Regions from separate parts of the Pseudoduganella sp. LjRoot289 genome, predicted to be linked through region 3. Evidence: predicted binding sites of a transcription regulator. Region 3 holds the regulator's gene; each other region holds the start of a gene.
The links. The regulator HrcA, encoded in region 3, represses chaperone genes, less so after heat shock. The targets are predictions, from matches to a motif close to TTAGCACTCNNNNNNNNNGAGTGCTAA.
Positions count from the first base shown of each region.

Region 1: a site for HrcA is predicted at 5,145-5,171, ahead of rpoH (RNA polymerase sigma factor RpoH). Genes of this name have one in related genera too.
Region 2: a site for HrcA is predicted at 5,941-5,967, ahead of groES (co-chaperone GroES). Genes of this name have one in related genera too.

Region 1 is NZ_CAXUPN020000001.1:4,519,427-4,527,020, reverse strand. It holds gene ACSQ8Y_RS19300 (cytochrome P450) at 12-1,232, shown strand; gene ACSQ8Y_RS19295 (antibiotic biosynthesis monooxygenase family protein) at 1,229-1,573, shown strand; gene ggt (gamma-glutamyltransferase) at 1,706-3,460, opposite strand; gene ACSQ8Y_RS19285 (hypothetical protein) at 3,504-3,947, opposite strand; gene rpoH (RNA polymerase sigma factor RpoH) at 4,130-5,023, opposite strand; gene ftsX (permease-like cell division protein FtsX) at 5,367-6,281, opposite strand; gene ACSQ8Y_RS19270 (cell division ATP-binding protein FtsE) at 6,278-6,961, opposite strand; gene ftsY (signal recognition particle-docking protein FtsY) at 6,980-7,594, opposite strand, start outside.
Region 2 is NZ_CAXUPN020000001.1:12,412-20,005, reverse strand. It holds gene ACSQ8Y_RS00075 (beta strand repeat-containing protein) at 1-3,529, opposite strand, end outside; gene ACSQ8Y_RS00070 (response regulator transcription factor) at 3,683-4,363, shown strand; gene ACSQ8Y_RS00065 (ATP-binding protein) at 4,360-5,883, shown strand; gene groES (co-chaperone GroES) at 6,047-6,337, shown strand; gene groL (chaperonin GroEL) at 6,356-7,594, shown strand, end outside.
Region 3 is NZ_CAXUPN020000001.1:5,134,304-5,141,897, reverse strand. It holds gene ACSQ8Y_RS22110 (metallophosphoesterase) at 1-537, opposite strand, end outside; gene ACSQ8Y_RS22105 (HAD family hydrolase) at 631-1,350, shown strand; gene hrcA (heat-inducible transcriptional repressor HrcA) at 1,415-2,431, shown strand; gene fur (ferric iron uptake transcriptional regulator) at 2,469-2,897, opposite strand; gene ACSQ8Y_RS22090 (outer membrane protein assembly factor BamE) at 2,977-3,636, shown strand; gene dapB (4-hydroxy-tetrahydrodipicolinate reductase) at 3,648-4,454, shown strand; gene ACSQ8Y_RS22080 (MotA/TolQ/ExbB proton channel family protein) at 4,457-5,149, shown strand; gene ACSQ8Y_RS22075 (ExbD/TolR family protein) at 5,159-5,584, shown strand; gene ACSQ8Y_RS22070 (barstar family protein) at 5,584-5,910, shown strand; gene ACSQ8Y_RS22065 (GNAT family N-acetyltransferase) at 5,897-6,394, opposite strand; gene ACSQ8Y_RS22060 (DUF1778 domain-containing protein) at 6,397-6,675, opposite strand; gene map (type I methionyl aminopeptidase) at 6,752-7,537, opposite strand; gene ACSQ8Y_RS22050 (ParD-like family protein) at 7,530-7,594, opposite strand, start outside.

The DNA.
Region 1 (7,594 bases), 610 kb from region 3:
AAGGAGACGACATGGATGCCATCGCCGCGGTAACGCACCCGGATCCGTACCCGTATTACGCCGTCCTGGCCGCGCAGCGGGGGCTGGTTTATGACCAGCGCCTGAAGCTGTGGATTGCCGCCAGTGCGGCTGCGGTGAGCGCGGTGCTGGCGCATCCGGATTGCCGCGTGCGGCCCATGGCCGAGCCGGTGCCCACCGCCATCGCAGGCGGCAGCGCGGGGCAGGTGTTCGGCGCACTGGTGCGGATGAACGACGGCGAGCGCCACGCGGCGCCCAGGCTGGCGCTGCAGCGTGCGCTGGCGGGACTGGATCCGGGCGTGGTGCATGCACGGGCGAGCGAACTGGCAGCCGCGCTGGGACGCAGGCGTGGCAGCGGCATCACGCACGGCTTCGCCTATGCCGAACGCGGCGAGGCGGGCGCGGGAGCCGGAACCGGCGCGGCACTGCCGGTGGATGAGTTGCGCCAGCCATCTGCATTGTCGGCGTGGATGTTCGCAGTGCCGGTGCAAACCGTGGCCAGCCTGCTCGGCTTCCCGGACGCGCAATTGCCCCAGGTCGCCGCATGGATGGGCGACTTTGTGGCTTGCCTGTCGCCGCTTGCCAGCGAAGAGCGGGTCGGCCGCGCGCACGGTGCGGCGCTGGCGCTGCTGGAACGATTCAAGACGATGCTGCGCGGAGTATCGGCATCCGATGCGCAGGCGGGTAGCCTGTTGGCCGGTGTGCTGGCGGAAGCCGATGCCGCAGGCTGGAACAACTCACACGCCATCCTCGCCAATCTGGTTGGCATGCTGTCGCAGACATACGAGGCCACGGCCGGGCTGATCGGCAACACGGTCGTCGCGCTGATGCGTGAGCCGGCGCAAGCTTGCCTGCCCGCCGCAGCCTTGGTGCAAGGCGTGATGCGGGACGACCCGCCTATCCAGAACACACGCCGCTACACGGCACAAGCCATCGACATCGACGGAGTGAAGATCGAGGCGGGGCAGGCGATACTGGTGCTGCTTGCTGCGGCACGCTGCGGCCCGTCCGCGCACGGGAAGAGCCAGGATGCACCGCTCGGCTTTGGCCATGGGATGCACGCTTGTCCCGGCCAGGCACTGGCGCAAACCATTGCCGCCGCCGCGATTGAGGTGTTGCTGCGGAACGGCGCGCCCGCAGCGCTGGCCTGGTGCTACCGGCCGTCCGTGAACGCGCGCATCCCCGAATTCATCGCAGAACAGGAGAGCGCATGATAGCCGTGATTTTTGAAGTGTGGCCCAAGGCCGAACTGAAGCAGGAATACCTCGACATTGCCGCCAGTCTGAGACCCTTGCTGGAGCAGGTGGACGGCTTCATTTCCATCGAGCGTTTCGCAAGCCTGAGCCAGCCGGGCAAGCTGCTGTCGTTGTCCTTCTTCCGTGACGAGGACGCGATCGCGCAATGGCGGCAACTGGAAGCGCACCGCGCAGCGCAGTCAGCCGGCCGCGCCGCCATCTTCGAAGACTATCGCCTGCGCATTGCCGGCGTCGTTCGCGACTACGGCTTGCAAGAGCGCGCCCAAGCCCCCGCCGACAGCCGCCACCGCCACAAATAACTCATCGCAATGCACGAATGCAGGCCTGACCCCACTCTTGGGGTCAGGCCTGCATTCGTGCAGTTTGCATGCAGCGGGTGTCAGGGCTGAGGCTGAAAAATACAGTTTTGCAGGCCTGACCCCAGGTTTGATCTAGTGGGCTTTTTTCTGGACCAGCGCGCTGCCGGTGCCGTGGCGTTTGCCTTCGCTGACTGCCGTCACCGTGCCGTCGGCGTTGAACAGCAGGGCGTTGGCGGCGCCTATTTCTCGTGGCGTGCCGCCCCAGCGCTGGCCGTAGCTTTCGAGGGACTGGGCGGCGCCCGTGGCGGCGTAGCCGGGTTCGATGTCGGTGGCCGCGCCGTTGCGCTCGGACAGGCGCGGCGCGTCCACCGCCTGGTCCATCGTCATGCCGAGGTCGACGTGGTTGACGATGGTCTGCAGCACCGTGGTGATGATGGTGGCGCCGCCCGGGCTGCCGATCGAGAAGGCAGGCTTGCCGCCTTTGAACGCCAGCGTCGGCGACATGCTGCTGCGCGGCCGCTTGCCCGCTTCCGGCACATTGGGATGCGGGCCGCTGAAATCGAAGTCGGTCATCTCGTTGTTCAGCAGGAAGCCATAGCCGGGCACCGTGATGCCGCTGCCGCCCCAGCTTTCGATGGTGAAGGTGTAGGAAACGATGTTGCCTTCCTTGTCGGACACGGTCAGGTGCGTGGTGTGCGCGCCTTCGGCCAGCAGTTTGGCGGCGGCAGGGCGCAGCGGCACGCTCTGGTCGTCCTGGAAGGGATAGGGGTCGCCCGCCGCCGCGTGCGAGGCCGCGCGCTGCGGGTTGATCTGCTCGCGCCGCCGCGCGGCGTAGTCCTTGCTCAGCAGGCCTTGCACCGGCGCTTCCAGATACTCGGGGTCGGCCAGGTAGGCGTTGCGGTCGGCGAAGGCGATGCGGCTCGCTTCCAGGTAGAGGTGCTCGACCTTGTCGCGCGGCATGGCCTTCAGGTCGTAGCCTTCCAGGATATTGAGCGCCTCGGCCACCGCCACGCCGCCGCTGCTGGGCAGGGGCATGCCGTAGAGCTCGTAGCCGCGGTAGGTCGAGCGCAGCGGCTGGCGGATGCGCGCCTCGTAGTTGGCCAGGTCGGCCATCGTCATGGCGCCGGCGCGCACCTTGGCGCCCGGATGGTTGACCGCATCGACCATGGCGCGTGCGATCTTGCCTTCGTAGAAAACCTTGATGCCGCCCGCGCCCAGTTCGCGGTAAGCCTTGGCCAGGTCCGGATTGCGCAGCAGGCTGCCTTCCGGCAGCGCCTTGCCGTCCTTCAGATAGAGCTTGGCCGTGGCGGGAAACAGCTGGAACTTGCGCTCGTTGGAGGCGACCAGGCGCGAAAAATTCGCGTTCACCTTGAAACCGTCCGCCGCTACCTTGATCGCCGGCTGCAGTACTTGCCTGAGCGACATCGAGCCGTAGCGGTCCAGCGCCTCATGCCAGCCGCGCACCGTGCCCGGCACGCCGACCGACATGCCGCTCGCCAGCACCTCGTCGAAGTTGAGCTCCTTGCCGTCCTGCTGGAACACGGATGGCTTGAAATTGGCCGGCGCCATCTCGCGGTGGTCGATGGTGATGACGCGCTTGTCCTTGGCCAGGTAGATCATCATGAAGCCGCCGCCGCCGATGCCGCAGCTGAACGGATCGGTCACGCCCAGCGTCGCCGCCGCGGCAACCGCCGCGTCGACCGCGTTGCCGCCCTGGTTCAGGATGGCGAGCGCCGACTGGGACGCCTGTTCGCTGATGGTGGCGACCGCGCCGCCGGTGCCGGTCGCTACCGGGCTTTTGGCCCAGGCGCCCGGCGCGCATGCGGCGCTAATGACGATGGTGGAGACAAGCAGGGAAGGGAGGGCGCGGCGGGGAGACGAGGTCATGGGCTCTCTATCGGGTGGCATGGCCAGTCGCGGCCAGTGGTGGCTAGGAAATATCCACCCGCAAGCTTACCCGATAAGTTGGCGCCGGAGCATTTAACGCAGGCGGCTCGGCCGGTTCCACGCCGGCGAGGGTGAAGCGCAAACCCTGCTGGGTGATGGTATTGGCTGCGCCCGGCATTTTTTCGGACAGCACGAAGCTGCTGCTGTTGCCGTTGTTCGTGAGTACGAAGCTGTAGCTGATATAGCCTTCCCACACGCACACCGCGCCGGTCTTGCAGCGGCTGTCGTTGACGCGCTCCAGTTTCAGGCTGGCGGTCGGCGTCAGCGCGACGCTCTGGCCGGCCGACAAGGTGTAGGTGGCGCTGGTGCGCTGCGGGCTTGCCGGAGCCGGCTGTTCGCCGCTGCCGCTCTGGCCGGCGACGCTGCACGCGGCCACTATGCCGAAACCGGCGAAGGTGGTGAGCAGGGTGATAATTTTGGGCTGCATAGATTCTCCTGGCTGGCCGGTGAGGCCTGACGGATGAAAATATTAGCTAAAATACATCGCACGTGGCGCACGCGTGAAAACGTGAAAAGGGGCCAGGGTCAAATATTAAAGAACGCGCGTTCATTAATATTTGACCCTGGCCCCTTTTTCCCTTTTTCGTACGTCTCGTACGCGGGTGAACCTTACACGTAGGCGGCGAGTGCGCCTTTCATTTTCTTCAGGGCGGCCGATTCGATCTGGCGGATGCGCTCGGCGGAGACGCCGAATTCGTCGGCCAGCGTGTGCAGCGTGGCGCCGGAGCCGTCGTCGTTGGCCAGCCAGCGCGCTTCGACGATGCGGCGCGAACGCGCATCGAGCTTGCCCAAGGCCGTTTCCAGGCCTTCGGAATGCAGCCGCGTCACTTGCTCGGCTTCCAGCACCCGGGTCGGCTCGCTCTGCTCGGACGACAGGTAGGCGATGGGGGCGAACTTGTCGTCCTCGTCGTCGGTCGGCGATTCGAGCGCGATGTCGCGGCCGCTCAAGCGCGTTTCCATTTCAATCACTTCTTCGCGCTTGACGTCGAGCAGCTTGGCCAGGTTGTCGATCTGGGCCGGCGACATCGCGTCCAGGCCGGTCTTGTGGCTGCGCAGGTTGAAGAACAGCTTGCGCTGGGCCTTGGTGGTGGCCACTTTGACCAGGCGCCAGTTCTTCAGGATGTATTCGTGGATCTCGGCCTTGATCCAGTGCATGGCATAGGACACCAGGCGCACACCCTGGTCGGCGTCGAAACGCTTGACCGCCTTCATCAGGCCGATATTGCCTTCCTGGATCAGGTCGGCGTGCGGCAGGCCGTAGCCCAGATAGCCGCGCGCGATCGACACCACCAGGCGCAGGTGCGACAGCACCAGCTCCTGCGCGGCGCCCAGGTCGTTGTTTTCCTTGAGACTGCGGCCCAGGCGCTTTTCTTCGTCGGGCGTGAGCATAGGCAGGCGGTTGACCGCCGAAATGTAGGCGTCCAGATTGCCCAGGTTGCCAGTGAATCCCAATCCCAGGGCATTTTTACTGGCTGGTACCAATGCGGCAGGTGCGGTCATCATCGTCATTTTAATTCCTCGCTCGAAAACGGAGTGTTTCGGATCAATGCATCTTGCGTGACACTTCTTAAACCACGCTTAATATTTCCGTAAGGCATGGGCGGAAGTGGCTGTTGGCCATATATTAGCACTCTCATTGGGAGAGTGCCAATCGCCAGTCGCAATGACCCTGATAGCGATAATGCTATGGGCCGATTCTAGTCGATGGTTTTTTGCAAAGGCGCTTAAACCGCACGAACTTTGCGGTGCATCAACGCGGTCAGCATAGCCGAGGGGGAGGGGCGGAACTGTGCGTGAACGCACGCAGCGGCGGGATCGGCGGGCCGTGCAGGCCCGCCGCCCTGGCTTAATTGAGGCGTGCCAGGTGACGCTGCACGGACAGCAGGGCGCCGGCCAGGCCGAGCGCGGCGGAGACGGCCAGCAGGCCGGCCATTTGCAGCGGTTCCATGGGCGCCAGCTGGAATTCGGAGGCGTACAGGCGGGCGAATTCGGCGATGGCCGTGTTGAGCGGGCGCAGCGCCAGCGCGACCGCGCCCAGCGCGACGCCGCCGGCGCACAGGCCGAGCAGGGCCCCCGTGTAGTAAAACGGGCGGTGGATGAAGGTGTCGGTGGCGCCGATCAGCTTGGACACCAGGATTTCCTCGCGCTGCGTCAATACCTGCAGGCGGATGGTGTTGAATACCACGGCCACCACCACCGTGCCCAGGGTCGCGGCCAGCAGCAGCAGGGCCAGCTTGAGCACGCCGATCAGCGCGGCCAGGCGCTTGACCCAAGCCGAATCGATCTGCACCGTGTCCACGCCGGGCAGGCTGCGCATGCGTTCGGCCAGCTGGTCGACGTCGACACCGGCGGCGGCGCTGCGGAAGGCGTCGAGCTTGACGATGTAGCTGTCCGGCAGCGGGTTCTCGCCCAGGGTGGCCAGCACGTCGGACAGGCCGCTCTTGCCTTTCAGGTTGTCCAGCGCCTTTTCGCGCGGCACGAAGATGATCTTGGCGTCCTTCATCATCTCGCGCAGCGGCGTGGCCAGCCCGGCGGCTTGTTCGCGCGCCACGTCCTGCTTCATGAACAGGCTGATCTCGGGATCGACCGACAGCTGCTCGGACAGGGGCCGCACATTGTCGAGCAGGGTCAGGCCCATGAAGGGCAGGGCCAGGGCGATGGCCACCACCAGGATGTTGAACAGGAAGCTGCCCGGCGCCTTGCGCAGGTGCACCAGCGCCGCGCCCAGCGCGAAGCCGTGTTGACGCAACCAGTTGCTCATGCCGCCACCTCCGGTTCCGGCGCGGCGCTGTTGCTGAGCAGCTGGCCTTGCTTCAAATGGATCACGCGCGCGGCGCCTTCGAGCACCAGCTCGTCGTGCGTGGAGATCAGACAGGTCACGCCCACCGAGTGGAAGGCGCGCAGCGCGTCCAGCACCCGTTCGGCGCTGGCGCGGTCCAGGTTGGCGGTCGGCTCGTCGGCCAGGATGATCTGCGGCCGGTTGACGATGGCGCGCGCGATCGACACGCGCTGCTGTTCGCCGCCGGACAGGGCCAGCGGCATGGCGTTGGCGCGCTCGGCCAGGCCCACCTTGTCGAGCGCGGCGCGCGCGCGCTGTTCGGCTTGCGCGCGCGGCTGGCCGGTCACCATCAGCGGCATCATGACGTTGGCCAGGATGGAGCGGTCGGTCAGCAGGCGCTGCTCCTGGAAAATCAGGCCCAGGTTGCGGCGCAGAAAGGGTACGCCGGCCGCCTTGAGCTTGCCGATGTCCTGGCCGTTGACGATGACCTTGCCGGCGCTGGGGCGCTCCATGGCGGCGATCATCTTCAGCAGCGTGGACTTGCCGGCGCCGGACGGGCCGGCCAGGAACACCAGTTCGCCCTTGCCGACGGTGAACGTGACGTCGCGCAGCGCGGTGGCGTCGGCCGAGTAGTGTTTGGAGACGTGCTGGAATTCGATCATGACAGGGTCTCTCCAGCCTTAGCCGAGCAGGGCTTCGACGAATTCCGTGGCGTTAAACGGCTGCAAGTCCTCGATGCGCTCGCCGATGCCGATGAAGTACACCGGCACCGGGCGCACACGGGCGATGGCGGCGATGACGCCGCCTTTCGCCGTGCCGTCCAGCTTGGTGATGATGATGCCGGTCAGCTGCAGTGCGTCGTCGAAGGCTTTCACCTGGGCCAGCGCGTTCTGGCCGGTGTTGCCGTCGATGACGAGCAGGGTTTCGTGCGGCGCGCCCGCCAGGCCCTTGCCGAGCACGCGCTTGACCTTTTTCAGCTCTTCCATCAGGTGCAGCTGGGTCGGCAGGCGGCCGGCGGTGTCTATCATCACCACGTCGATGCCCTTGGCCTTGGCCGACTGCACCGCGTCGAAGGAGACCGCGGCCGGGTCGCCCGATTCCTGCGAGATGACGGTGACGTTGTTGCGCTGGCCCCACACCATCAGCTGCTCGCGGGCGGCGGCGCGGAAGGTGTCGCCGGCGGCCAGCAGCACGGACTGGCCGTGGCCCTGCATGTGCTTGGCCAGCTTGCCGATGGTGGTGGTCTTGCCGGCGCCGTTGACGCCGGAAATCATCATCACCAGGGGCTGGTGGCG
Region 2 (7,594 bases), 5.1 Mb from region 3:
TCATGGTGTCGTTGCCGTTGCCGCCGCCGACATAGCTGCCCGCGTTGGTGGCGAACACGATGTCGTCGCCGTCGCCGCCGACGATCACATTGCCGACCAGGTTGAGCTTGCCCAGGTCGCCCTTGGCCAGCGCGCCGTACTGCGAGCGGATGAAGTTGGCGTTCATCGCCGCGCCCACCCAGTCGCCGGCCGACTCGTAGTCGTTCTCGACGATGGCCTCGGCCGCGTTGAACACGGTGATCTCGGCCAGGCCGATGATGGTGTCGTTGCCGGCGCCGCCGATGGCCACGTTGTTCTGGCCGGATGAGACGATCAGGTCGCTGCCCGCGCCGCCCATGCCGATGGTGGTGGTGCCGGCCAGGATCATGGTGTCGTTGCCGTCGCCGGCGTGCACGAAGTTCATGCCGGTGTCGACGCTGACCTTGGTCGAGCTGTCCACCTGCGCCTGGTCCGCGCCGTCGACGACGGTGCTGGTGGTGCTGCTGTAGCTGAGCTTGCTGCCTGCGTTGACCACCACCAGGAAGTCGTTGCCGGCGTCGGCCAGCACCACGTTGTGGTCGCCGTACACCACGGCCGTGTCGTCGCCGGCGCCGGTCCAGCCCAGGTTGAACTGGGTGCTGCCCTTGGTGGTGCTGGTGGTCGACTGCGTCGCGCCCTCCTTGTCGGTGCTGCTGGTCTTGCTGTTCTCGCCGCCGTAGCTGACCATCACCAGCACGTCCTTGCCGCTGCCGGAAATGACGGCGTTGTCCTTGCCGACCACGGTGGCGACGTTGTTGCCGTCGCCGGCGACGATCAGGTTGCCGTTCACGTTGACCGACTTGGCGGCGCTGCCGAAGGCCAGCGCGGTGATGACGTCGTCGCCGCCGCCGCCTTCGACCAGGTTGGCCTTGCCCAGCGCCGTCACCACGTTCTTGCCCTCGCCCGCCGCGACCACGTCGTAGCTGCCGATCACGGTCACCACGTCGTTGCCGGCGCCGGTGACGATGGCCGACTTGCTGCCCAGCGACGTAACCACGTCGTTGCCCGCGCCGGTCGCCACCAGGTTGTTTACGCCCAGCGCGGTGGCCACGGTGTCGGCGCTGCCGCCGACCAGCACATTGTTCTTGCCGAAGGCGGTCATCACGTCGCTGCCGCTCTGGTTCGACGCCGCGCCGGACAGGCCGGCTTTCGCCACCAGGCTGGTGGCCGCCACGCCGGCCGCGATCGAATCGACCAGGCCGACTGCGGTGGCGCCGATTTCGGCGTAATTGCCGCTGGCCAGCAGGTTGTTCGCGCCGACCGCCGTGATGGTGTCCGCGCCCGCGTCGCCCCAGACCAGGTTGCGCGCGCCGAAGGCGGTCACCACGTCGTTGCCGGTGCCGCTCCACACCACGTTGCTGGCGCCGATGGCGGTGGCCACGTCGTTGCCGCTGCCGGTGTAGAGCACGTTGGTCGAACCGATGGCGGTCACCACGTCGTTGCCCGCCGTGCTGGCCAGCGTACTGCCGATGAAGGTGGCCACCGCCTTGGTGACCGAGCCGCCGGCAGCGCTGGCCAGCTTGCTGCTGACGTCGGCCAGGCCGTCGCCCAGGCCGGTGACGATGACGTTGACCGAACCGACCGCCGTCACCACGTTGTTGCCCGCCGTGTTGACGACGATGTTGTTGCCGCCCAGCGCGGTGGTGACGTTGTCGCCGCCGTTGGCCAGCACGATGTTGTTGCCGCCCGCCGCCGTCACCACGTCCTTGCCGGCGCCGGTGTAGACCACGTTGTTGCCGCCCACTGCCACCACGGTGTCCGCGCCGCTGCCGCTGTTGATGGCGGCGGTCAGCTTGGACGTGGCGTTGCTCACTGCCTTGGCCGCGTCCTTGCCCGGCATGACGTCGCCCAGCACCTTGCCCAGGCCGCCGGCGGCCGCCTTGACCATGCCGCCCAGTTCAGTCAGCACCACGTTGGTGCCGCCGATGGCGACGGCGGTGTTGCCGCCCACGGCAGTGGCGATCAGGTTGCCGCCGCCCAGGCCGACCAGCGTGTTGCCGGCGCCGTTGGCCAGCATGACGTTGTTCAGGCCGATGGCCGCTTCGATATTGCCGCCCTGGTTGCTCACCAGCGCGTTGGTGTTGCCCAGCGCGGCCACCTTGTTGTTGCCGCCGCCGGTGTAGAGCACGTTCAGCAGGCCGCCCAGCACGATGTTGTTCGAACCGCCGTCGTCGATCACCACGTTGGCGCCGCCGCCGGCAACGATGTTGTCGCTGCCGCCGCCGGCCGTGATGGCGCTGGCGCCGCCCAGCGCGACCACCGTATCGCTGCCCTCTCCGGCAGTGACCACATTGGCGCCGCCCAGCGCGATGACGGTGTCGCTGCCGTCTCCGGCGGTGATCACGTTGGCGCCGCCCAGCGCGGTCACGCTGTCGTTGCCGGCGCCGGCCTTGACGACGTTGGCGCCGCCGGCGGCGGTGATGGTGTCGCTGCCGCCGCCTGTGTCGATCACGTTGGCGCCGCCGCTGGCGTTCACCTTGTCGTTGCCGCCGCCGGTGGTCAGCACATTGGCCGCGCCGTTGAGCGTGACGTCGTTGGCGCCGCCAGTGTCGTTGATGATGTTGGCGCCGCCGTTGGCCGCGATCGTGTCGTTGCCGCCACCGGTCCACAGCTGGTTGGACGCGCCGCCCAGCGTGACGCGGTTGTCGCCGTCGCCCGCGCGCACCTGGTTGGCGGCGCCGTTGGCGGTGATGCTGTCGCTGCCGCCGGCGGCGGTGATTTTGTTGTTTCCGCCTTCTGCGCGCACGGTGTTGTTGCCGTCGCCCGCGTCAATCACGTTGCTGGCCGCCTTGACCGTGATGCTGTCGTTGCCGCCGTAGGTCTTGATGACGTTGCTCGCGCCGTCGGCCGTCACCGTGTCGGCGCCGTTACCCGTGTTGACGACGTTGGACGCGCCGCCCGCAGTGACGGTATTGTTGCCGTTGCCCAGGTCGATGTCGTTCCAGCCGCCGTTGGCGCTCACGCGGTCGTCGCCGGCGCCGGCGTCGATCTCGTTGTAGGCGCTGTTGACAGTGAGCGTGTTGTTGCCCTCGCCCAGGTCGACGTCGGCCGCCGCGCCGGCCGCCACGGTCACGCTGTCGTTGCCGTTGCCGCCGAAGATCTTGTTGTAGACGCCCACGTCGACGCGGATGGTGTCGTCGCCGTTGCCGCCGTCGATCTTGTTGTAGCCGCCTACCTTGACGGTGATGGTGTCGTTGCCGTCGTCGCCGTACAGGTTGTTGTAGGCGCCGGCCGTGACGGTGATGTTGTCGTTGCCGCCCTCGCCGTGGATGATGTTGGCGCCGATGGAGGACGCCGTATACGTGTCGTTGCCGCCGCCCAGGTTCTTCTTGGTGTAGCCCAGTTCGCTTACCTTTTTAGCGATCGCGTTGACGTCGTCGCCGATTTCCTCGAACGCGTCGCCAATGCCGCCCAGGTCCCCGCCGATGTCCTTCACCGTGTCGCCGACCTTGTCGACCAACTTAGTGACCGGTTTGACAACATTCTTCTTGATCCAGCTGCCGATGCCCATGTGTGTTCCCTTGTGTGGATAGATACCTTTCCATTGAAACAATTCAATATGACGGAAAGACACACATTTCGATTACGGTGTTGTAATCCGCGCAATTGACGGACAGGCCCGCCAGCCCGGACAATGGCGGGTTGAGAGCCGGAAATTGAAAGCATGAAAGCATTACTCGTCGAAGATGAACAACGTATCGCCAGCTTTGTCTGCGCGGGCCTGCGCGAGCACGGCTTCCTGGTCGACCATTGCGAAGAAGGCAACCTGGGCTACGACTACGCGCTGTCGCGCGAGTACGACGTGGTGCTGCTGGACGTAATGGTGCCCGGCCGCGACGGCCTGGCCATCCTGAAGGCGATGCGGCGCGAGGGCAGCAACACGCCCGTCATCCTGCTGACCGCGCGCAACGAACTGGACGACCGCCTGATGGGCTTGAACCTGGGCGCCGACGACTACCTGGCCAAGCCCTTCTATGTGGAGGAACTGATCGCGCGCATCCACGCCCTGCTGCGGCGTGTCAGCGGCGAGCGGCAAAACGTGCTGCTGCTGGGGCCCGTCAAGCTGGACCGCATCACCCGCGTGGCCGAGGTCGAAGGCCGCGCCGTCGAGCTGACCAGCCGCGAATTCAACCTGCTCGAATACCTGATGCGCTCGCCCGGCCGGGTCTACACCCGCACCCAGATCCTGGAGCACGTGTGGGGCTACGACTTCGAACCGCAAACCAATATGGTGGACGTGTGCATCCAGCGCCTGCGCAAGAAGCTGGAACTGCCGGAGTGCGCCGCGATCGAAGCGGTGCGCGGCGTCGGCTACCGCCTGCGCAAGCCGGACGGCGCGGCGTGAAGCAAGCCGCAGGCGCGCGCAGGGCGTTGCCGCGCCTGCCCCGCCTCCGCTCCTTCCGGCTGCGCGTGGCGCTCGTTTCCACGCTCACCGCGCTGGCCGCCATCACCGCCTTGTATATAGCCGCCAGCGTCACCATCGTCTCGCGCCGCGCCGCCATCATCGACCGCATGCTGTCGGCCCAGCTGTCCGGGCCGATGCTGCAAACCGCGCCGCAAGCGCCGTGGTCGGCGGTGGACGCCCAGCTCAACGCCAATTTCAGCGGTTTCGCACCGGCCGGCACCACCGAGGGTTACGCCATCCTGCGCGTGGTGCACGCCGACGGCAGCGAACTGTACCGCAGCAGCAACTGGCCGCGCGAGCTGGTGAAGGCGACGCAGCCCGCGCAGGCGGCGCAGCCCGCACCGGCGGCGCACGCCTTGCACACGACTGGCGCCTCGCCCCTGTCGGCCCCCGCCCCTTCCGGCCAGCCGGCAACGCCGCAGGCGGCCCTGGCCGCCGCCACGCTCCAGACGGTGGACGGTGCCGGACAAAGCTGGCGCATCGGCAGCACCGGCAACGGCCCGCTGACGGTGTGGGTGGGCGTCAACCGCAGCCTGTCCAACGCCCAGGTGCGCGCCAGCCTGGGCCGCTTCGGCGCCGCCGTGGTGGGACTGGTCGCGCTGATCGGCCTGCTCTCCTGGTACCTGGCCGGCCGCGCCATGCGCCCCATCGAACACCTGACCGGCGTCATCGTGCGCGTCAACGCGGCCGACCTCGGCCAGCGCGTCTCGGCCGCAGAGGAAGACCGCGAATTCGCCCAGCTGGTCATCGTCTTCAACGCCATGCTGGACCGCCTCGAACGCAGCTTCATGCAAGCGGCCCGCTTTTCCGGCGACGCCGCCCACGAGCTGAAAACCCCGCTGACCATCCTGCAAGGCGAACTGGAACGCAGCTTTGCCCGCGCCGAGGGCGATCCGGCGCTGGAGCAAGGCCTGGCCAATATGCTTGACGAGGTGCGCCGCCTGGACAGCATCGTCAAAAAACTGCTGCTGCTCGCGCGCGCCGACGCCGGCCAGCTGGCCATCCCCCTGTGCCCGGTGGACCTGCGCCCCATGCTGGACGGACTGGCCGAGGACATCGAACTGATGGACGACAGCCGCCCGGTCCGGCTGCAACTCCCGTCCGGCATCCCTGTGCGCGGCGACGCCGACCTGCTGCGCCAAGTGCTGCACAACCTTGTCAGCAATGCCATCAAATACGGCATTCCCGGCGGCTGGATCGCCCTGGCGGCGCGCGCCGGCGACGGAAACTGGCAAATCGACATCAGCAACGCCTCGGACGGCATCCCGTCCGAACACTGGGACCGCCTGTTCGACCGTTTCTACCGCGCCGACCACGCCCACAACCGCCGCGTCCCGGGCGTAGGCCTTGGTCTGGCGCTGGCGCGCGACATCGTGCAAGCCCACGGCGGCGCCCTGCACCTGGCCGACGGCGGCCCCGGACAAGTGCGGTTTCGCCTCACCCTGCCCGCCGTTTCTTAGCCTTTTATCCAAATAAGTTCATGCCTGTCTTGAAATAGGGCATAACCGTCCCTATAATTGGCACTCGTTAGCCGAGAGTGCTAACAAGAATTCTGAGGTTTCGCTGAGGCAACAAGCTTACCGGACCTCATCAGCACGACAACCATTGATAAAGGAGTTTTGTATGAACCTTCGCCCTTTGCACGATCGCGTCATCGTCAAACGTCTCGACCAGGAAACCAAAACCGCATCCGGCCTGATCATCCCTGACGCAGCCGCCGAAAAACCAGACCAGGGCGAAGTCCTGGCTGTTGGCAATGGCAAAGTGCTGGAAGACGGCAAAGTACGTCCACTGGAAGTCAAAGTCGGCGACCGCGTCCTGTTCGGCAAATACTCCGGCCAAGCTGTCAAAGTCGACGGCGACGAGCTGCTGGTGATGCGCGAAGAAGACATCATGGCCGTTGTTAACAAATAATTTCAGGAGAATTCGAACATGGCAGCTAAAGACGTAGTATTCGGCGACGCAGCGCGCGCCAAGATGGTTGAAGGCGTGAACATCCTCGCCAACGCAGTCAAAGTCACCCTGGGCCCGAAAGGCCGCAACGTGGTGCTGGAGCGCTCCTTCGGCGCCCCAACCGTCACCAAGGACGGCGTGTCGGTCGCTAAAGAGATCGAACTGAAAGACAAGCTGATGAACATGGGCGCGCAGATGGTCAAGGAAGTTGCTTCCAAGACCAGCGACAACGCCGGCGACGGTACCACCACCGCGACCGTGCTGGCCCAGGCCATCGTCCGCGAAGGCATGAAGTTCGTTGCCGCCGGCATGAACCCGATGGACCTGAAGCGCGGCATCGACAAGGCAGTCGCTGCCACCGTCGAGCAGATCGCCATCCTGGCCCGTCCATGCACCACCACCAAAGAAATCGCCCAGGTTGGCGCGATCTCGGCGAACTCGGACTACTCGATCGGCGAGCGCATCGCTGAAGCGATGGAAAAAGTCGGCAAAGAAGGCGTCATCACCGTGGAAGACGGCAAGTCGCTGAACGACGAGCTGGACATCGTTGAAGGTATGCAGTTCGACCGCGGCTACCTGTCGCCATACTTCATCAACAACCAGGAAAAGCAAGTTGCCATCCTGGACAATCCATTCGTGCTGCTGTGCGACAAGAAAATCTCCAACATCCGTGACCTGCTGCCGGTACTGGAACAAGTTGCAAAAGCTGGCCGTCCACTGCTGATCATCGCGGAAGACATCGAAGGCGAAGCGCTGGCGACCCTGGTTGTGAACAACATCCGCGGCATCCTGAAAACCTGCGCAGTGAAAGCCCCAGGCTTCGGCGACCGCCGCAAAGCCATGCTGGAAGACATCGCTGTCCTGACCGGCGGCCAGGTTGTTGCTGAAGAAATCGGCCTGACCCTGGAAAAGATCACCCTGGCCGAACTGGGCCAAGCCAAGCGTATCGAAGTCGGCAAGGAAAACACCATCGTCATCGACGGTGCCGGCGACGGTTCGAACATCGAAGCGCGCGTCAAGCAGATCCGCGTGCAGATCGAAGAAGCGACCTCGGACTACGACCGTGAAAAACTGCAAGAGCGCGTAGCCAAGCTGGCTGGCGGCGTTGCCGTGATCAAAGTCGGTGCAGCCACCGAAGTTGAAATGAAAGAAAAGAAAGCCCGCGTGGAAGACGCGCTGCACGCAACCCGCGCAGCCGTGGAAGAAGGCATTGTGCCA
Region 3 (7,594 bases):
CAAGGCGCGCGGCAATGGCAGGGCGCGGCCCAATACGCTGGCGCTGGCGGCGCCGGCCGGCAACCCGGCCTCGCAGGTGCGCAGCGGGAAGGCGGACGGCTTGGCGTCGCCCTTGGCGGGATTGTGCCGCAGCGCCAGTGTGGCGGGCGCCGCGCGCAGCGCCATGGGGCGGCTGGCGCCGTCCACCGTGATGGCCGGGCAAGCCGGCGCGTCCAGCACAACGCGCGCCACGGCGGCGCCGTTTTCGCCCAGCAGGACATAAGCAGCCGCGTCGAAGGCGGCAAACCCGGCCGGCACGGATGGGGCGGACGGTGGCGGCTGGGTCCGGGAGGCTGGCGGGGTTTGCTGCGCCGGTGCCGGTTGCGGGACCGGCGAGACCGGCGGGACCGGTGGGGCGGGCGCCTGGCTGGCGCAGCCCGCCAGTACTAACAGCGGCAGCAACGCGATCACGTTGAAGGAAGTCGGACGGGCGGCCTGCTTGCGGATCGGGGTGGTCAGCGGCAGCAGGGCGGCAGGCGGGCGGTGCGGGATAGGCAAGTGCGGCTCCGGGTGGACAATCCGCTAATTTAACATGCACGCGCGGTCGCCGCCGAGCTTCGCGGCCCGGCGTACCCATGCGACAATAGTGCGATGAACCCCAGCACGCCCCCCCAAGCCATCCTGTTCGACCTCGACGATACCTTGTGGCCGATCGCCCCCGTGATCGCCCAGGCCGAGGTGACCCTGCACGCCTGGCTGGCCGAGCACGCCCCGCGCGTGGCGCAGCAATTTTCCATCGACGAACTGCGCGCGCGCCGCATGGCCTTGCTGCAGGCGCAGCCGGATTACCAGTGGGACATGGCCAGGCTGCGCCGCGCCGGCCTGCAGGCCGCGTTCGCCGAGCTGGGCGAGGACGAGCGGCACCTCGACGAGGCCATGCGGCACTTCGCCGCCGCCCGCAACGCCGTCACGCTGTACGACGACGTGCTGCCCGGCCTGCTCAAGCTGAAGGAGCGCCTGGTGCTGGGCACCATCACCAACGGCAACGCCGACCTTGAAGTTGTCGGCATGGCCCACCATTTTCAGGTGTCGCTGGCGGCCGCCCATTTCGGCAGCGCCAAGCCGGAACCGGCCATCTTCCTGGCGGCCTGCGCGGCGCTGGGCGTGGCGCCGCACGCGGCGGTGTATGTCGGCGACGACCTGAGGCTGGACGTGGAGGGTGCGCAGCGCGCCGGCCTGCGCGCGGTATGGATGAACCGCGGCGGCGCCGCAGCCCGGCAGGCGGCCGCGGCGGCCGGCATCGTCCCGGACGCCATCTGTAGCAGCTTCGACGAACTTCTGGCCTGGCTGGAGACCCAGCTGGCAGATTGATGCACAGCGCAGCGGCGACTGCGTGCATAATAAGACCGTAAACATTTGTGTTTGGCAGAAACTAATGCAACTCGATATCCGTGCCCAAACCCTGCTCAAGGCGCTCGTTGAGCGCTACATCGCCGACGGCCAGCCGGTGGGCTCGCGCGCGCTGTCCAAGATTTCGGGGCTGGAGCTGTCCCCCGCCACCATCCGCAACATCATGGCCGACCTGGAGGAGATGGGCTACGTGTCCAGCCCGCACACCTCGGCCGGCCGCATCCCCACGCCGCGCGGCTACCGCATCTTCGTCGACACGCTGCTGACGGTGCAGCACATCGACGAAAGCTCGGTCGAGTCGCGCATGCGCCTGCCGAGCCAGCAGCCGCAAAAGCTGATCGCCAACGCGGCGCAGATGCTGTCCTCCCTGTCCCAGTTCGCCGGCGTGGTGATGGCGCCGCGCCGCGAGTCTGTGTTCCAGCAGATTGAATTCCTGCGCCTGTCGGAAAAGCGCATCCTGCTGGTCATCGTCAGTCCGTCGGGCGACGTGCAGAACCGCATGCTGCTGACCGACGTCGACTACACGCCGGCCCAGCTGGTCCAGTCGGCCAACTACATCAACCAGAATTACAGCGGCCTGGCGCTGGAGGAAGTGCGCGGGCGCATGCAGGGCGAGTTGCGCCAGTTGCAGAACGACATGGGCCGGTTGATGCAGGCGGCGGTCGAGGCGGGCAGCGAGGCGATGGCCGACAGCGCCGACGACATGGTCATCTCCGGCGAGCGCAACCTGCTGTCGGTGAGCGACTTGTCGTCCAACATGAGCTCGCTGCGCCAGATGTTCGACATGTTCGAGCAGAAGACCGGGCTGATGCAGTTGCTGGATGTGTCCAGCAAAGCGTCGGGCGTGCAGATCTACATCGGCGGCGAATCGAACCTGGTGCCGATGGACGACATGAGCGTGGTGACGGCGCCGTACGAGGCCAACGGCAAGATTGTCGGCACCCTGGGCGTGATCGGGCCGACGCGCATGGCCTACGAGCGGGTGATACCCATCGTGGACATCACCGCCAAGCTGCTGTCGAATGCACTGAGCAACCACTGAACCGGCGGGTTACGGCGTGCCGCCTAACCCGCCAGCCTCAGGGCTTGTGCGGGCAGGCGGTCTTGACGCAATTGCCGTAGATGGCCAGCGCATGCTCGGCGATCTTGAAGCCGCGCGCTTCGGCGATATTGTGCTGGCGCTGCTCGATTTCCTCGTCGAAGAACTCTTCCACGCGGCCGCAGTCCAGGCACACCAGGTGGTCGTGGTGCGAACCGGCGTTCAGTTCGAAGATGGCCTTGCCGGTCTCAAAGTGGTTGCGGTTCAGCAGGCCGGCTTGCTCGAACTGGGTCAGCACGCGGTAAACCGTTGCCAAGCCTACATCCATATTGTCCGCCAGCAGGATCTTGTAGACATCCTCCGCAGTCAGGTGGCGCACCGGGCTATTCTGGAAAATGTCGAGGATCTTCAGGCGCGGCAGAGTCGCTTTCAGGCCGCTTGCCTTCAGGTCTGTTGGGTTGTTGCTCATGTTTCTTACTCGTGTGTGGGACAATGTGCTTTATCATATAGTGTTTTGGCACTTCCGCTCAATCGATTTGAGGTCATTTATGCGCGTCACCAAGGCTACACCGCAGTCCATATTGCACAGTTTGAAGCGCCGCACGCCCCTGGTGGCGGGCGCGGTTTCCCTCGCGCTGGCCATGTCCGGCTGCGCTTCACTCAGCACGTTGGGCGAGAAAAAAGCCGACCTGAAAGCGGAAGACACCGCAGTCGTGGCCGGCAAGGGCGCGCAGGTCCGCTCCATTTCGCAGTTGCAGAAGTTCATGTGGTTCTTCTCGCCTTACCGTCCGGACATCCAGCAGGGCAACTTCATTTCGCAGGAAATGCTGCAGCAGCTGAAGCCGGGCATGACGCGCGACCAGGTCCGTTTCATCCTCGGCACCCCCTTGCTGATGGACATCTTCCACGCCGACCGCTGGGACTACCCGTTCCGTCTGGCGCGCGGCAATGGCGAGACCATCTCGAGCACCGTGGTGGTGTTCTTCAAGGAAGGCAAGGTCGACCGCTTCGAGGGCGGCAACCTGCCGACGGAGCAGGAATACATCGCGCTGATCGCCGGCCCGGCCAAGAACGCCAAGCAGGCGCTGAAGGAGCAGGACAAGCAGAAAGTCCTGCCCGGTACGCAGAACCCGCTGCCGGCCGGTACCGACAAGCCGGCACCGTCCGCCGTCGACATCGACATCAAGCCTAAAACCGAATCGAAGTAAGAAGGACCATCATGACTGAACTGAACATCGCAATCGCAGGCGCCGGCGGCCGCATGGGCCGCATGCTGGTGGAAGCCGTGCAGAACGCGCCCGACGCGCGCCTGGCCGGCGCGCTGGACGTGCCGGGTGCGCCCGGCCTGGGCCAGGACGCCGCCGCCTTCCTCGGCAAGCCGGCCGGCGTGGCCATCGAATCGGATCTGGCCAAGGGCCTGGCCGGTGCCCAGGTGCTGATCGACTTCACCCGCCCCGAAGGCACGCTGGAGCACGTGGCCTATTGCGCCGAGCACGGCATCAAACTGGTCATCGGCACCACCGGCTTCGACGAGGCCGGCAAGGCCGCCATCGCCGAGGCCGCCAAGAAGACCGCCATCGTGTTCGCGCCTAATATGAGCGTGGGCGTGAACGTCACGCTCAAGCTGCTGCAGATGGCCGCCAAGAACCTGAACGTGGGCTACGACATCGAGATCGTCGAAGCGCACCACCGCCACAAGGTGGACGCGCCGTCCGGCACCGCGCTGAAAATGGGCGAAGTGATCGCCGACGCGCTGGGCCGCGACCTGAAGGAATGCGCCGTCTACGCGCGCGAAGGCGTGACCGGTCCGCGCGACCCGTCCTCGATCGGCTTCGCCACCATCCGCGGCGGCGACATCATCGGCGACCACACCGTGCTGTTCGCGGCGGACGGCGAGCGCATCGAGATCAGCCACAAGTCCAGCAGCCGCGTCAGCTACGCCAACGGTTCGCTGCGCGCCGCGCGCTTCCTGGCCGACAAGACCGTGGGCCTGTACGACATGAATGACGTGCTGTCGCTGAACTGACGATGGACGACCTGGAGAACCACTTCAGCCTGGCGCGCTACTGGGCGCAGGGCGACGCGCTGAGCCACGCGGTGGCTTACGTGCTGCTGGCGATGTCGCTGGTGAGCTGGTACTTCATCCTGTCCAAGGCTTACGCCTCGTGGCGGGTGCGGCGCAGCGCCGACGCGGTCGACGCGTTCTGGACCGCGCCGACCATGGGCGACGGCGTCGCCGCGCTGACGGCGGCCGATCCGGAACGGATCTACCTGCCGCTCGCGCAGCAGGGCGCGGCGCAGCTGGACATCGTGCACAAGCGCACGCTGGCCGGCGAGATGGGCCATGCCGAGCAGGTCACGCGGGTGCTGCGCGGCGCCATCCACCGCTCCACCAACAAGCTGGAAAGCGGCTTGACCTTGCTGGCGTCGATCGGCTCCACCGCGCCCTTCGTCGGGCTGCTGGGCACCGTGTGGGGCATCTACCATGCGCTGTCGGCCGTATCGAGCGGCGGCACGGTGCAGATCGACAAGATCGCCGGCCCGGTCGGCGAAGCGCTCATCATGACCGGCATCGGCTTGATGGTGGCGATCCCGGCGGTGCTGGCCTACAATGGCTTCAACCGCGTCAACCGGCTCACGCTGTCCGAACTGGACGCGTTCGCGCACGACCTGCACGCCTACCTGACCACCGGCGACCGGGTGCGCCGGACCGGGACCTAGGACAGCGGCATGGCATTCGGCGCGTTCAACCACCACCGGCAGAAGGAAGCGATGTCCGACATCAACGTCACGCCCATGGTGGACGTGATGCTGGTGCTGCTGGTGATTTTCATCCTGGGCGCGCCCGCCTTCACCAGCGCCGTCAAGCTGGACTTGCCGAAGGCGCAGGCGGCCGCGCAGCAGCCGCCTGCGGCCATCGTGACGGTGGCCATCGACGGCGCCGGCAAGATCTACTGGAACAACGAGGCGGTCAGCCAGCCGGTGCTCGAACAGCGCTTGGGCGAGGCGGCCAAACTGGAACTGCAGCCCGAGCTGCAGCTGCGGGCCGACAAGGACACCCGCTACGAAATCGTGGCGCAAGTGATGGCGGCGGCGCAGACGCGCGGCCTGACCAAGATGGGTTTCGTCACGGACGACCCGAAGGATAAAAAATAATGGCTACCGCAGAACTGAACGGCGCAGCGATCAAGGATTTCGACAGCTTCCACGCCGAGTGCAAGGCCGCCTTCGGCTTCCCCGACACCTACGGCAACACGATGGACGCGTGGATAGACTGCATGAGCTATGTGCGCGACGAAGACGGCATGACCCGTTTCCATTTGAAGCCGAACGAAGTGCTGGAGATCGTCGTCAAGGACGCCGCCGCGATGAAGGCGGCCGTGCCCGACATCCTGGAAGAAATCACCTTCTGCGTCGGCGGCATTAACGAGCGCTACGAAGACTACGGCGAAAAGCCCGCCCTCAAGCTCACGCTGCGCTGATGCCCAGCGCGGCCTTCAAGTCGGCCAGCGTTATCATCAAGGTCATCGGATCCAACGGTGACACTTCAAAGCCGACACGCTGGTAGAACGATTTCGCCTCTTCATTGACGGCGTGGACCAGAAGGCCACGTATGCCTATCGTGTGGGCGGCCTGACACACGCGTTGACCCGCGTCGCGCAGCAGGGCACGGGCGATGCCCCGGCCTTGAAATTTTTGATCGACCGCTAGCCGCCCCAGCAGGACGACGGGAATCGGATCAGGCATATTGCGGCGGAATGCCCCCGGCGCTGAATCGCTTCCCACCGCGTAGGATGACAGCGAGTAGTAGGCGGCCACTTGCGGGCCTTCGCAAGCCACGTAAGTGCGCGATGCGCCGCTGGCCTGGTTGGCCGCGCGGCGCTTGAGCCATTGATCTAGACTTTCAACGCCACAGCTGAATGAGGAAACGTCGTGCTCGCCGGCTAACAGTGCCGGTGCGAGCATGCTCACTCCTTATCCCAAGGCGCGTCCGCTTGCATTGTTTTCAGCAAATGCTGATTTGGCTGTGGCGGCATGTCCAGCCGCGCCAGGAATTCGGCGTAGTTTTTTGGACCGGCGAGCATGACAGTCCGGTCGAGCAGGGCGTCTTCTGCCGCGCGGCGTGCGGCATCCAAAATGAAATCGGTGCGATTCTTGCCCTGTACCCTGGCGGCGCGGTCGATCAAATCCCGCTCTTCGGGCTTGATGCGTATATTCAGTGTGCTGCGTTTGTCCGGTGGCGCCATGGTGCCCTCCTTGCGTTGCAAAGAAGTATAGGCGGGCCATCGAAAGCTGCAATGACAATGTCATTGCAGCGCTGCCTCAGCCTTGTTCGCCGGGGGCGAGCGTCAGGACTTCGTAGCCGGTCTCGGTGACCACCACCATGTGTTCCCATTGCGCGGACAAGGAACGGTCGGCTGTGACGACGGTCCAGCCGTCCGGCATTTCGCGCGATTGCGGCTTGCCGGCGTTGATCATCGGCTCGATGGTGAACAGCATGCCGGTCTGCAGGACCATGCCGGCGCCGGGCTTGCCGTAGTGCCGCACCTCCGGCTCCTCGTGGTACACCAGGCCGATGCCGTGACCGCAATAGTCGCGCACGACGCTGAAACCGGCCGCCTCGGCCACGGTCTGGATCGCGTGGCCGACGTCGCCCAGGGTGGCGCCCGGCTTCACCGCGCGGATGCCCGCCCACATCGATTTGTAGGTCACGTCCACCAGGCGCTCGGCTTGCTTGCCGGGCTGGCCGACGTAATACATGCGGCTGGTGTCGCCGTGCCAGCCGTCCTTGATCACCGCCACGTCGATGTTGATGATGTCGCCGTCGCGCAGCACGCGCTTGGGCGAGGGGATGCCGTGGCAGATCACTTCATTGACCGAAGTGCAGACGGTGGCCGGGAAGCCGCCGTAGCCGACATTGGCCGGAATGACCTGCTGTTCCTTGACGATGTAGTCGTTGCAGATCTTGTCCAGGTATTCGGTGGTGACGCCGGCCTTTACATAGGGGCCTATCATGGTCAGCACGTCGGCCGCCAGCTGGGCCGCCACGCGCGCCTGGGCGATCTGGTCGGGGCTCTTGATGAGGATTTCGTCGCGCTTCTTACGCATGGTGCCTCCGTTCCGCGATGGGAGTGGTGGCGATGGCGTCGGCCAGGGTCGGGCCGT